Regions from separate parts of the Rhizobium sp. KNZ2-6A genome, predicted to be linked through region 1. Evidence: predicted binding sites of a transcription regulator. Region 1 holds the regulator's gene; the other holds the start of a gene.
What was found. Region 1 encodes LexA, which represses DNA repair genes until DNA is damaged. Its sites were predicted from a motif close to TGTTCNNNNTGTGTTCNG; they were not measured.
Positions count from the first base shown of each region.

Region 1 (7,330 bases):
ACATGGTCGTGGGGAAGCCGAGAGCCTTCAGCGTGATGCCCGAGTAGAAGTCGACGTTCGGGTAGAGCTTCTTCTCGATGAAATATTCATCCGTCAGAGCGATGCGTTCGAGTTCGATCGCGATATCGAGCAGCGGATCGTCCTTGATGCCGAGCTCGCCAAGAACTTCGTGCGCGGTCTTCTGCATGATCTTGGCGCGCGGATCGTAGTTCTTGTAGACGCGGTGACCGAAGCCCATCAGGCGGAACGGATCGTTCTTGTCCTTGGCGCGGGCAATGTACTCCGGAATGCGATCGACGGAGCCGATTTCGCTGAGCATGTTCAGTGCTGCTTCGTTGGCGCCGCCGTGCGCCGGACCCCAGAGGCAGGCGATGCCTGCTGCAATACAGGCGAACGGATTGGCGCCGGAAGAGCCTGCCAGACGAACCGTCGAGGTCGACGCATTCTGCTCATGGTCGGCATGCAGGATGAAGATACGGTCCATGGCGCGGGCAAGCACCGGATTGACGACATAGTCTTCGCACGGAACGGCAAAGCACATGCGCAGGAAGTTGGACGCATAGTCGAGATCGTTCTTCGGATAAACGAAGGGCTGGCCGATGTGGTATTTGTAGGCCATGGCGGCGAGCGTCGGCATCTTGGCGATCATGCGCAGGCTTGCGACCATGCGCTGATGCGGATCGGTGATGTCGGTCGAGTCGTGATAGAAGGCGGAGAGCGCGCCGACGCAGCCGCACATGACGGCCATCGGATGGGCGTCGCGGCGGAAGCCGGTGAAGAAGCGCGACATCTGCTCGTGCACCATCGTGTGGTGGGTCACACGATAATCGAAGTCCTTCTTCTGCGCGGCCGTCGGCAGTTCGCCGTAGAGAAGGAGGTAGCATACTTCGAGGAAGTCGCCGTGTTCGGCCAGCTGATCGATTGGATAGCCGCGATGCAGCAGAACGCCTTCGTCGCCATCGATATAGGTGATGCTGGACTCGCACGATGCGGTCGAGGTGAAGCCAGGATCGTAAGTGAAAGTGGAGGTGTTCTTATAAAGGGCACCAATATCAATGACACTTGGGCCGATGGTTCCGGTCTTCACCGGCAAGTCCACCGTCTTTTCACCCCAAGTTAGTTTCGCGCTTTGTTCCGTCATGCTGATCCTCCAAGATTTGGCGGGATTGGCGCCATAAAAAGCGCCAAAAGGTTAAGCGACTACCGACTAGCTATATGATCCAGAGCCTAATGCCAAGTTATCCCACCGCCGAATTGTGCATTGCGGTATCAACTTTTGGGCACTGCGGTGGCGCCATTGACGAGGCTGCGCTGGGAAACCGGCTCTATTTCGTCTCTCCTATGCCGATTTCGATTGAAATCACTGCACGGTGACGGCAAAAATCGCGCCAAAGCTGTAGTTTTGCGTGGGGGCGGCGGCGAGTGCCTAATTTGGAGGCAACGGAGCAGCGTGAAGATGGCCGGGATGTCGCTGCGCCTTTGCAGCTTCGCCCTGCTGTCGCGACGATTATGCTTCGCGCCAAAGTGCCGCAAGGAGAGCGGACGCAGGATTACGCGCCGCTGACATCGCGTCTCCTCTTAGCCGCAGGCCGCATTCGAGGCAGCATTGCCCGGCTGGTCGAAGAGGAGGCTGCACATGGCCGCGCCATCCTTTTCGCGCCGATCTATATGGGTCTCGGTGCGATCCTCTGGTTCGAAGCTGGCAGCGATCCACCGCCGCAAGCCGTGCTGGCGGGCCTGTTTGTCTTTGCCGCCAGCTTCGCGTTCCGGCGGGAAGCGGGAAGGCTGTTTCGCCACCTGCTTTTCGCCGGCATGCTCATTTGCCTCGGCATGACGCTGGCTCAATGGGAAAGCTGGCGGGCTTCCACTGTCATGCTCGACTCGGCGGTGACCACGACCGTCACGGGCAGCGTCGAGCGACGTGAATCCTATGACAATGGAGGCTGGCGCTATGTCGTCCGGGTCGAGGCGACGGAAAAGCCTACGATTCGCCGTTCGCCGGAACGGGTCACGATCTTCATACGCAAGCAGGTAAAACCGTTCGACCTCGGCGACCGCATCCAGGGCAGGGCGCGTTTGACGCCGCCGTCCGGGCCGGCTCTACCTGGCCTCAACGATTTCGCCTTCAGCTCCTATTTCAATGGCATCGGTGCGAATGGTTTCGCTTATGGCAGCCCAGACTTGCTATCTCCATCCGGTGATAGTGCAAATTCGCTGTTGGACAAGGCTGATATCTGGCTTGCCGGCCTGCGCAACGGCATTGGCGACAGGATCAGGGAAACCTTGCCGGGAGATACGGGCGCCTTTGCCGCGGCGCTCGTCACCGATGAGAGACGTGCGATCTCCAAGGATACGACCGAGTCGCTGCGAATTGCCGGTCTCACTCACATCATTGCAATTTCAGGCCTGAACATGGCGCTGTCGGCCGGCATCTTCTATGTCGGCCTGCGCTATCTGTTCAGCTTGTTTCCGGGAGTTGCGCAGGCATGGCCGACCAAGAAATTCGCCGCCTTCGGCGCGCTTTTGACGGTGACGGCCTACTACCTCATTTCGGGTTTTGGCGTATCCGCTGAGCGCGCTTTCATCATGATGGCGATCATGCTGGTGGCCGTGCTTTTCGATCGGCCGTCGCTCAGCCTTCGCAATGTCGCGCTATCTGCCATCGTCATCCTCATTCTGTCGCCGTCGCAGGTGCTGGGCCCAAGCTTTCAGATGTCCTATGCCGCGACGCTGGCGCTGGTCTCGGGCTATTCGCTATGGAAACGACGACGGCCTCGCGAAAACATCCTCTCGCGTGTCCGTCTGTTGAGCCCGCTGCTCTTCGTCTCGCGCTTCTTCGGTGGCGTGCTGTCGACCTCGTTCATCGGTGGCGCATCGACGGCCATCTTCTCGATCGAGCATTTTCACCGGCTGGCGACATATGGGCTTGCCGCCAACCTCGCGGCCATGCCGGTGGTCTCTTTCATTGTCATGCCGTTCGGCATGGCGGCAATGCTGCTCATGCCCTTCGGCCTGGACGGGCCACTCTGGAAAGTCACCGGCGAGGGACTGGAGCTCGTCATCCTGATCGCCAAAACCGTGGCTGGTTGGGGAGGCGACATCACCTTCGGCCGCCAACCCGGCTGGTTGATGCCGACCTTCATTGCCGGCTTCCTGATCATGACCATGTTGCGGAGCCGGCTTCGCCATCTGGGCCTGCTGTTGCTGCTTTCATCCACTGGCGTGGCTGCATTCGGCTCCGCCGTGCCGAAGCCGGATCTGATGATTTCCGAGGACGGTGTTCTGGTTGCGCTGCGGCAGGACGATATACTCGCCACAAATCGCGAAAGGCCGCAGGCCTTCATTTTCGAACAATGGCAGAAGGCGCTGGTCGCAACCGAACACCAGCCTCCCATTATTCTCCCCAGTGACAGCCGGCTTCCGCAGATCAACAAGACGACCGATCGCCGTAGGCGATTAAGCAGCGAAGAACAGAAAGCGGTCCGCAAGGCAATGGAAGAGGCGCTGGATCGGACGATGCAAGGAAGTTTCGCCTGTCAGAAGGGCGCGTGGTGCGTGGCGATGCTCGATAATGGCGCCATGTTGGTCACCATCGAAAATGCTGCCTATCTGCCGCCGGCTTGCGATACCGCGCAAATCGTCGTCACATCGATCCGGCTGCGGCTCGATCATTGCCGCTCCGGCGCAATGCTCATAACCGGCGCAACATTGCGGCGAACTGGCTCTCTCGAAATGACCCTCGGCGCAGATACGCCAACCGTTTCGACGGCATTCAAAAACCCGCAGCGACCATGGACGCGGCATCGAACTTACGATTGGCGCGCAGACAAGTTCGCCACGCCAATCACGCTGAAATCACCGGTCAGTGATAACGCCGAATAAGGCCGACGAGCTTCCCTTGGACCTTGACGCGATCCGGCCCGAAGATACGGGTTTCATAGGCTGGGTTGGCGGCTTCCAGCGCGATGGAGGCGCCCTTGCGGCGGAAGCGCTTCAGCGTCGCCTCTTCGTCGTCGACGAGCGCAACGACGATATCGCCGGGATTGGCCGTCGTCGAATTGCGGATGATGACCGTGTCGCCATCGAAAATTCCGGCGTCGATCATCGAATCGCCCCTGACCTCCAGTGCATAATGCTCGCCGGAGCCGAGCATATCGGCGGGAACGGTAATGTCATGCGTATTGTTCTGAATGGCGGAAATCGGAACGCCGGCGGCGATGCGCCCCATGACCGGTACCGATACCGAACTGTTCTGGTCGTCGTTGGCAACTTTCGCCGGGGCGGGCGGCGCGACCGGCTGAGATTTGCCGAGACTGCCCTCGATAACGCTCGGCGAAAAGCCACGACGCGGCTGCAGGCTCGAATTATAGGCCTCCGGCAGCTTGATGACTTCGAGCGCTCGCGCCCTGTTCGGCAAGCGGCGAATGAAGCCTCGTTCCTCGAGCGCCGTGATCAGACGGTGAATGCCGGATTTTGATGCCAGATCCAGTGCGTCCTTCATTTCGTCGAAAGATGGCGGGACACCGGACTCTTTCATCCGCTCGTGAATGAAGAGAAGCAGTTCCTGCTGCTTGCGAGTCAACATCGTCTTGGAACCCCAAATCAAGAAAATCGTCGTGAAACAAATCCAGAACGGACACTATATGTTCCATATGTGTTCCGCAAGTGCTTAAATTTCAGTAAAGCTTCGCCGGGCCGATCAAATAATTGCCGTCATCGAATGGATCGCTTGAAATTCCTCGGGAATTATATCCGCGCTAATTCAGCGATAAATATGAGAAATGCCGCTTTGTTCGCTTTATGGACGCTTCACCTCTATCCTGTTCACTTCAAGTGCGGATAAAGACGACGGTTGTCACCTAAGCCGGCTACAGTTGAGAATCAGCGCGTTCCCGTTGTCAGGGTGCATCCGACTCACATTCTCTTGCGCCTTCACAGCTTGGCTTTCGTCTTGAATTGAGCATTGTATGGGCGCAAATCTGCTCTCGCAGGCAAACAAGGGAGGACCATGACTTTGTCGCCGCATCCGCTTGATCATCTCGTGCTGCCGACCGTCAACATCGCTCTGGCGCGCGAGCGCCTGGGCAAGCTGGGCTTCACGGTGGCTCCGGATGCCCGCCATCCTTTCGGCACGGAAAATGCCTGCGTCTTCCTTGCCGACAAGACCTATCTCGAACCTTTGGGCGTAGCATCGCAGGAACAATGCGAGACGAGCATTGCCGACGGCAATGTCTTCGTTGCGCGCGACCAGGCCTATCGCTTCCGCGTCGCCGAGGATGGATTTTCGGCCCTGGTTTTCGGCACGGAGGATGCCGTTAGCGATGACGAGCGTTTCAATGCGGCCGCGATCTCGGCTGGGCGCATGCTGGATTTCTCCCGGCCGATGAAGATGCCGGATGGAACGGAAACCACGGCCGGTTTTCGTCTCGCATTTGCGGCCGATCTGCGCGCGCCGGATTTCCTGGCCTTCTGCTGCCAGCGCATCAATCCGCTGCCGGCCGATCGCAGCGCGCTCGAGCGTCACGAAAACGGCGTGACCGGCATCGCGCGGGTGGCGCTTTCCGCGCTGAAACCAGCGGCGTATCGCACCTTCTTCGAAGAGATCGTTGGCGGCCCGCGGGTCTCGGAACACTCCTTCGGCCTGACGATCAAGGCAGCCAATGTCGATGTGGAAGTTTTGACGCCGGAAGGAATGGAAGCATTCTACGATTTGCCTGTTCACACCAGCGATCCCGGGCTGAGAGCACGCGCAATCCTTTTCAAAACGCGCGATCTTTCCGTGACATCGTCGCATTTCACTGCTAACGGCGTCACCTACACGCGTAAGAACAATCGTATACTGGCAAGGCTGGCGCCCGGACAGGGCGCATTATTCGCCTTCGAGGAGATAGCATGAGCACGAATTCCGAAGTCACCGTCGGCGAGGGTGCCTCCAAGGTCCTCTTTTCCAATACCGCCAAGCTGTCGCTGATTGCCGGCCCCTGCCAGATGGAGAGCCGCGACCATGCTTTCATGGTCGCCGGAGTTCTGAAGGAGCTCTGTGGTAAGCTCGGCATCGGCCTTGTCTACAAATCCTCCTATGACAAGGCGAACCGGACCTCTCTGTCAGGCAAGCGCGGCATCGGCTTGGAAAAATCCATGGAAGTCTTTGCCGACCTCAAGAAGGAATATGGCTTTCCGGTTTTGACTGACATTCACACGGAAGAGCAGTGCGCTGTCGTCGCCAAGACGGTCGATATCCTGCAGATCCCGGCTTTCCTGTCGCGCCAGACCGATCTCCTGGTTGCAGCCGCCAAGACCGGCCGTGTCGTCAACGTCAAGAAGGGTCAGTTCCTCGCGCCGTGGGATATGAAGAACGTGCTTGCCAAGCTCAATGAGAGCGGCAATCCGAATATTCTTCTGTGCGAGCGCGGTGCCTCCTTCGGCTATAACACGCTGGTTTCGGATATGCGCTCGCTACCGATCATGGCGGCCATGGGCGCGCCTGTCATCTTCGATGCGACCCATTCCGTACAGCAGCCCGGCGGGCAGGGCGGTTCTACCGGCGGCGACCGTCGATTCGTCGAGACGCTGGCGCGCGCCGCAGTCGCTGTCGGCGTCGCGGGTGTTTTTGTCGAGACGCATGAGGACCCGGACAATGCGCCCTCGGATGGCCCGAACATGGTCTATCTGAAGGATATGCCGCGGCTTTTGGAGAAGCTGCTGGCCTTTGACGCCGTGGCCAAGGCCTAAGAAATATCAGGCATTCAACAGGCTGACATGAATTTGCTTTACGCGGCCTGCAGGAGTGCCAAATCGGGGCGCGGATCGGCATTGAAATTTCCGTGCCTTCGATTAAGACGATTTAAATCGATTTATAAACCAGCGAGCAGGAAGCTATCATGACCGCAATCACCGACATTATCGCCCGCGAGATTCTCGACAGTCGTGGCAATCCGACCGTCGAAGTCGATGTCTACCTCGAAGACGGCAGCATGGGCCGCGCGGCGGTTCCGTCGGGCGCGTCGACCGGCGCGCATGAGGCCGTCGAGCTTCGCGATGGCGGCAAGCGCTATCATGGCAAGGGTGTTGAGAAGGCCGTCGAAGCCGTCAATTCGGAAATCTTCGATGCCATCGGTGGCATGGATGCCGAAAACCAGATCCAGCTCGACAACATCATGATCGAACTGGACGGCACGCCGAACAAGTCGCGCCTGGGCGCCAACGCCATCCTCGGCGTCTCGCTCGCTGTTGCCAAGGCCGCCGCCCAGAGCGCCAACCTGCCGCTCTACCGCTATGTCGGCGGCGCCCATGCCCGCCTCCTGCCGGTCCCGATGATGAACATCATCAA
Region 1 is NZ_JBNDIC010000052.1:280-7,609, forward strand. Features, by position in the region: gene gltA (citrate synthase) at 1-1,141, opposite strand, end outside; gene ACPYOP_RS27000 (ComEC/Rec2 family competence protein) at 1,423-3,882, shown strand; gene lexA (transcriptional repressor LexA) at 3,863-4,585, opposite strand; gene ACPYOP_RS27010 (VOC family protein) at 5,009-5,896, shown strand; gene kdsA (3-deoxy-8-phosphooctulonate synthase) at 5,893-6,732, shown strand; gene eno (phosphopyruvate hydratase) at 6,882-7,330, shown strand, end outside.

Region 2 (7,330 bases), on a different contig from region 1:
ATGAAGTCGTCCGAAAACCGCTCACACTTTTCGGCATCATGCTCTAGACGCGCATCGGCATCAGCACGTAAAGCGCATCATCGCCGGCCGTGTCGCGGATGAGCGTCGGCGAACCGGCATCGGCAAGCAGGAACACTGCTGAGTCGCCCGACAGCTGCGCGGTGATGTCGAGCAGATACTTCGCATTGAAGCCGATTTCCATCGGGTCCATCTCGTAGCCGACGGCGACTTCTTCGGTCGCACTTCCCGAATCGGGGTTGTTGACCGTCAGCAGCAATTGCCCGTCCGACAGTGCCAGCTTCACGGCGCGGCCACGCTCGGACGAAATCGTCGAGACGCGGTCGACGGCCTGTGCGAAGCTCTGGCAATCGACGCGCATTTCCTTGTCGTTGTTGGCCGGGATGACGCGCTGGTAATCGGGGAAGGTGCCGTCGATCAGCTTCGACGTCATGACGATGGAACCGATCGTCAGGCGGATCTTGGCGTCGGAAACCTCGACGGTGACCATCGCATCCGGTGTGTCCACAAGCTTCTGCAGCTCGCCGACCGTCTTGCGGGGGATGATGATGCCAGGCATGCCTTCGGAGCCCGAAGGGGCGCTGACATCGGCGCGCGCCAGGCGATGGCCGTCCGTGGCGACAGCCCTGAGCTTCAGATCGCCGCCGCTTTCGATCGTGTGGAAGAAAATGCCGTTCAGGTAGTAGCGCGTTTCCTCGGTGGAAATCGCGAACTGCGTCCGGTCGATCAGCATCTTCAGATCGGACGCTTTCAGTTTGAAGGAATGGCTGAAGCTGCCGGCGGTAAGGTCCGGGAAATCCGATTCCGGCAGGCACTGCAGCGAGAACTTCGAGCGGCCGGAGGCGACGGTCATCGAGCTGCCGTCCGTATTGGTGGCAAGAAGCACTTCCGAACCGTCGGAGAGCTTTCGCACGATGTCGTAGAGCAGATGCGCCGGTACGGTGGTGGCGCCGGGCTGCTCGACATTGGCGGGCGTCGCCTCGGTGATTTCGAGATCGAGGTCGGTTGCCTTCATGTCGAGGCTTGTACCCTCGGCCTTCAGCAGCACATTGGACAGGATCGGGATCGTGTTGCGACGCTCGACCACGCGATGCACGTGGTTCAGCGACTTCAGGAGGTTCGACCGCTCAATTGTAATACGCATGGATGCTACCGCTTTCGACCGTGACTTGCCGGGCGGCCCGAGGCGCCCGAGCGACTGGTTTTCGGACAAGGCCCGAAAGATTGGACAGGCAACTTGGCAGACTTCAGCATCCGAATGCAAGAGGCATGGATCAATTGCCAAGCGCCAATTCGACATTTCGTCGACAATGCTCACAGGATTTGCACCGCTCTTGCCGTCCGCTCGCGCCTCGCCCATAAAGGCTTGCGAATCCCAAGCGAATTCAGGACCGGCATGAACGAAGAGCATTCAAGCGGCGGGGCGCGCAGTTTCCGCCTGCACAACAACCAGATTCCGGCCCGTCCCCTCGAACCGGCGCTCTATCTTGTCGCCACCCCCATCGGCAATCTCGGTGACATCACGCTGAGGGCGCTGGAGACGCTTGCCGGCGCTGATGTGCTGGCCTGCGAGGATACGCGCGTTACCCGCGTTTTGCTCGACCGCTATGGCATCCAGAACAAGCCTTATGCCTATCACGAGCACAATGCCGATGAGGCCGGGCCCCGGCTGCTGCAGGCGCTGGAAGCCGGCCGGTCGGTGGCGCTGGTCTCCGATGCCGGCACGCCGCTCGTCTCCGATCCCGGCTACCGGCTTGCAAAGCAGGCGATCGAGGCAGGATACAAGGTCGTTCCCATCCCCGGTGCCTCGGCGCCGCTCGCAGCCCTTGTCGGATCCGGTCTGCCGAACGATGCCTTCTTCTTCGCCGGCTTCCTGCCCACCAAGGACAAGGGCCGGCGCGACCGACTGGCCGAACTTGCGAGCGTCCCCGCGACCCTCATCTTCTTTGAATCGCCGCATCGCATCGCCGCCACCCTTGCCGCCGCCGCCGATGTGCTGGGCGGTGAACGTGCAGGCGCGGTCTGCCGCGAACTGACGAAGACCTTTGAGGAATTCCGGCGTGGCACGCTATCCGAACTCGCCGCATTCTATGATGCCGTCGACAATGTAAAAGGCGAGATCGTCTGGCTCGTCGGCCCGCCGGCGGAGAACGTAGCGACGGAGGCCGATGTCGATGCCATCCTGGCCGATCTCTCAGGGACGATGCCGACGGCCAAGGCGGCAACCGAAGCTGCGCGTCTCACCGGCCTGCCGCGAAAGGAGCTGTACCAGCGCCTGCTCGACATGAAGGAGCGTAATGCCTGAGACGGACCAGAAGCTGAAACGGCAACAGGCCTGGCGTCGCGGCCATGCCGCCGAATATCTCGCCGCTGCCTTCCTGATGCTGAAGGGCTATCGCATTCTCGCCATCCGCCATCGTACCAAACTCGGTGAAATCGATATCGTTGCCCGCAAGGGCGATCTCGCCATCTTCGTCGAGGTCAAATCGCGGCGCGGCACGCAGGAGGCAATCGACGCCGTTTCCTTCTCGTCGCAGAACCGCATCCGCGCCGCCAGTGATCTCTGGCTCGCCCGACAGCCGGATTTTGCCTGTCTCTCGCAACGCTATGACATCGTTGCCATGCTGCCCGGCCGCTGGCCGCAGCATTTTCCCGATGCGTTTTGAGCACGGCGTTACAGGACCGTCATAAAATCAGCCTATTGCCGGACGACCAACGCAGGCGATTTTCCCGCCGGCGCTCATCTCGTTTCGACAGGCCCTATCATGATCCGCAACACCGTTTCCGCCTTCACCGTGCCCTCGCAGGAGGAGCGCAAGAGCTTCGTTTCGCTGGAAAAAACTCCGGCCATTCACGCCGGGAAGCTCACATCGCTCGCCTGCCTGAATACGGTGCGGATCGGCGGGGCGGACGCCAAGGTTGAGGCCCTGTCCTTTCCGTTTACGGTCGCTGCCTGGAATCTCGAACGCTGCCTGTTTCCCGAGGAAAGCGCGGCCAAGCTGCGGGAGACCGGGGCGCCGCTGATCCTGCTGTCGGAAATGGATGAGGGCATGGCCCGTACCGAGCAGTGCGATCCGACAGGCATTATCGCTGGCGAACTGGGCATGAACTATGCCTATGGCGTCGAGTTCCTGGAACTCAGCCTCGGTTCGGAAATCGAGCGCTCCTACTGCCGTGACGATTTCAACGAAAAGGGCTTTCACGGCAATGCGCTGATGGCCTCGGTCGCGCTGAAGGATGCGTTCCTGTTCCGCTTGCCGGGCGAGGCCGTCTGGTTCAACAATAACAACGAGCAGCCGCGCATCGGCGATCGCTGCGCCGTCGGCGCCATTATCGAGACGGAGGCCGGTCCCATGGTCGCCGCTTCGGTCCATCTCGAAAGTGTTGCGACCGTTGCCTATCGCGAGCGGCAGATGGCGGCGTTGATCGATGCCGTCGAAGCGTTTGCACCCGGCCTGCCGATCCTGATCGGCGGCGATCTCAACACCGGCAACCACACCGGCGGCGATTTCTCCACCGATACGCTGTTCGCCATGGCCGAGGGCCGCGGCTTCGAATGCCACGGCGGACCGCTCGATCAAACGAGCACGCGTCCGAGCCTGATCACGCGCTTTCCCGATCGCACCATGAAGCTCGACTGGTTCATTGCCCGTGGTTTGAAGATCGGCGAAAGCCATCTTGTTTCCTCTCTCAACGGGGAGGGCAAGCCGCTGTCCGATCACGACATCATCGTCTGCACGATCGAAGGTTTTTCCGCCTGATCGCCGCAATCGTTAAAATGCCCTCGATTTCATGAACCCTGCCGTTACCGCTTCCGTGCGATGAGATCGCGGACGCGCATGGAATTTTGGGGGATTGCATGGTCTTGAAACTGATGTTGACGAGCATGGCGGCCTTTGCCGCGCGTGCCGTCCCGGCTGTGGTCGCGCTGCCACGGTCGAAAAGCTTCGTGGCTGGTGCCAGCCACGAAATGGAAATGAAGCCGTCGCCGATCGAGCCCTCCTGGGTCCTGGCGGGCAATCCGGTTGCCCGCATCGCCGAGCATTCGCGCGGGCAGGACGATGCCGCCATGACCGCGCTGTGGGATTGCACGGCGGGCGAATTTCGCTGGTATTTCGGCTGGGACGAAACGGTGATGATCCTCGAAGGCGAGGTGCATATCACCACGGAAGACGGCGTCGAGCGGACGCTTAGTGCCGGCGACGTCGCCTATTTCGCCGGCGGCACCTGGGCGACATGGCGCATCGATCGCTATCTGCGCAAGGTCGCCTTTTTACGCAAGCCGTTCCCGAAGCCTTTGACCATGGCCTATCGCCTGCGCAACTTCGTCCGCCAGGGCGGCGCACAGGGTCTTGCCGCCTGAGCGCGGCAAGGCCACGCCGGACAAGCCCCTGACGGAAGCCCTTGAATAGCCGTTGCGTTTGGATGCGGGCCGACCTACATCTGTCCGCAAATTCGAGCGAGGGCTGACTATGGCTGGTATCAAGAATGTTGCGGTCCAGATGGACCATGTGAAGAGCATCAACATTGCGGGCGACTCCACCTTCGCCATGAGCCTCGAGGCGCAGAAGCGCGGCTACAAGCTCTTCCATTACACGCCCGAGCGGCTGAGCATGCGCGACGGCAAGGTCTATGCCTCCGTCGAGCCGATGATCCTGCGCGACGTCAAGGGCGATCACTTCGAGCTTGGCGAACCCGAGCGTGTCGATCTCTCGACCATGGATGTGGTGCTGCTGCGCCAGGACCCGCCATTCGACATGGCCTACATCACCTCGACGCATCTCTTGGAGCGCATCCATCCGAAGACGCTCGTCGTCAACGATCCGGCCTGGGTGCGCAATTCGCCGGAAAAGATCTTCGTCACCGAATTCGCCGATCTCATGCCGAAGACGCTGATCACCCGCGATCCGGCTGAGATCCGCCGTTTCCGCGACGAGATGGGCGATATCATCCTGAAGCCGCTCTACGGCAATGGCGGCGCCGGCGTCTTCCATTCGACGCGCGACGACCGCAATCTCTCGTCCCTGCTCGAAATGTTCGGCCAGCTCTTCCGCGAGCCCTTCATTGCCCAGCAATATCTGCCCGATGTCCGCAAGGGCGACAAGCGCATCATCCTCGTCGACGGCGAGGCGGTCGGCGCGATCAACCGCGTACCGGCCGAGCACGACTCCCGCTCCAACATGCATGTCGGCGGTCGCGCCGAAGCCACCGAGCTGACGGCGCGCGAACAGGAAATCTGTAAGCGCATCGGACCGGCCCTGCGGGAACGTGGCTTCCTGCTCGTCGGCATCGATGTCATCGGCGACTACATGACCGAGATCAACGTCACCTCGCCGACCGGCCTGCGCGAAGTCAAGCGTTTCGGCGGCGCCGATATCGCCAGCCTGCTCTGGGATGCGATCGAAGCCAAGCGGGCCTGAGCGGCGGTTCCCCGCCATGCTTTTCGGCTGAGCAATAGCATTCACCCAGGCACATCGATGATTTCGGCATACCTGGGTGAAGTTTTTGTTCGTTTATTGTTCTTGTTTCATTCCTTGTCTTATGCCAGATTGCAACCCGAAGTTTGCTGATCGGGGCACGTAACGGCAAACGGGTTCGGCGACAGGGGATAGGGCATGGTAGCGCGCGTCAGTACGGTGGCGTTTCAGGGCATTGAGGGCGTACCCGTCGAAGTGCAGGTGATGATCGCGCCGGGCAAGGTGCTGATGCATATCGTCGGCCTGCCCGATAAGGCCGTGGCCGAAAGCCGGGAGCGGGTCCAGGCGGCATTGCACGCCTCTGGTCTGGCCTTGCCGCCGAAGAAAGTCACCGTCAATCTCGCCCCGGCGGATCTGCCCAAGGAGGGCAGCCACTTCGATCTTGCGATCGCGCTCGGTCTGATGGCGGCGCTCGGCGCGATCCCGGCGGATGCCCTGTCGTCCTATACCGTCATCGGCGAACTCAATCTCGACGGCACGATCGCGCCCGTTGCGGGCGCGCTTCCCGCGGCAATCGCCGCCAATGCCATGGGCAAGGGGCTGATCTGCCCGGCCGAAAGCGGGCCGGAAGCCGCCTGGGCCGGCAAGGAGATCGATATTCTGGCGCCGCGCAGCCTGATCGCGCTCGCCAATCATTTCCGCGGCACGCAGGTTCTGTCGCGCCCGGAACCGTCAGTTCGCGCCAATGCTGCCAATCTGCCCGATCTTGCCGATATCAAGGGCCAGGAAAGTGCCAAGCGCGCCTTGGAAGTGGCGGCCGCCGGCGGACATAATCTGCTTTTCGTCGGACCTCCCGGCTCCGGCAAGTCGATGCTCGCCTCGCGCCTGCCGTCGATCCTGCCGCCCTTATCGACCAACGAGCTGCTGGAAGTGTCGATGATCCATTCGATCGCCGGTCAGCTGTCCGGCGGCAAGCTCTCCGACCGGCGGCCCTATCGCGCGCCGCATCACTCCGCCACCATGGCGGCGCTTGTCGGCGGCGGCCTGCGCGCCAGGCCGGGCGAGGCATCGCTCGCTCATCATGGCATCCTTTTCCTGGATGAGCTGCCGGAGTTTTCGCCGCAGGCACTTGATGCGCTGCGTCAGCCGCTCGAAACCGGGGAATGCGTCATCGCCAGGGCAAACCACCGCGTTTCCTATCCCGCCGGCATCCAGCTTGTCGCGGCGATGAACCCCTGCCGCTGCGGCATGGCCGGCGAGCCGGGCCACACCTGCGCCCGTGGGCCGCGTTGCGCATCCGATTATCAGGGCCGCATTTCCGGCCCCTTGCTCGATCGTATCGACATCCGCATCGACGTACCGGCGGTATCGGCCGCCGACCTGATCCGGCCGGCAACGGCGGAGAAGAGCACCGATGTTGCGCTCCGCGTCGCCCGCGCCCGCGAAAGACAGCAGGAGCGCTTCGAAAGGGCCGGCGTGAAGAACGTTTCGACCAACGCCCGCTGCTCGACCGCGATGATCGAAACCATAGCCGAACCGGATGCTGCCGGCCTGCAATTATTGCGGGATGCGGCCGAGAAGATGAAGTTCTCGGCCCGCGGCTACCACCGCATCCTCAAAGTGGCGCGAACGCTTGCCGATCTCGACGACAAGCCGACGGTCGGGCGCATCCATCTCGCCGAAGCCATCTCCTACCGCATCGCCGGCGAACGGCTGGCCGCGCATGCCTGAATGAAAAAGGGGCGCCGAAGCACCCCTTCCAATTCAATCGATGGCCGGCTCATTCAGCCGCCAAGGCCCTCGAACAGCGCCGTCGAGAGATAGCGTTCGGCGAAGGACGGGATGATGACGACAATGGTCTTGCCTTCGTTTTCCGGGCGCTGGCCGACCTTGAT
Region 2 is NZ_JBNDIC010000004.1:189,212-196,541, reverse strand. Features, by position in the region: gene dnaN (DNA polymerase III subunit beta) at 44-1,162, opposite strand; gene rsmI (16S rRNA (cytidine(1402)-2'-O)-methyltransferase) at 1,415-2,323, shown strand; gene ACPYOP_RS04940 (YraN family protein) at 2,316-2,684, shown strand; gene ACPYOP_RS04935 (endonuclease/exonuclease/phosphatase family protein) at 2,784-3,779, shown strand; gene ACPYOP_RS04930 (cupin domain-containing protein) at 3,878-4,381, shown strand; gene gshB (glutathione synthase) at 4,491-5,438, shown strand; gene ACPYOP_RS04920 (YifB family Mg chelatase-like AAA ATPase) at 5,634-7,166, shown strand; gene cysK (cysteine synthase A) at 7,220-7,330, opposite strand, start outside.
Region 2: a site for LexA is predicted at 5,525-5,542, ahead of ACPYOP_RS04920 (YifB family Mg chelatase-like AAA ATPase). Genes of this name have one in related genera too.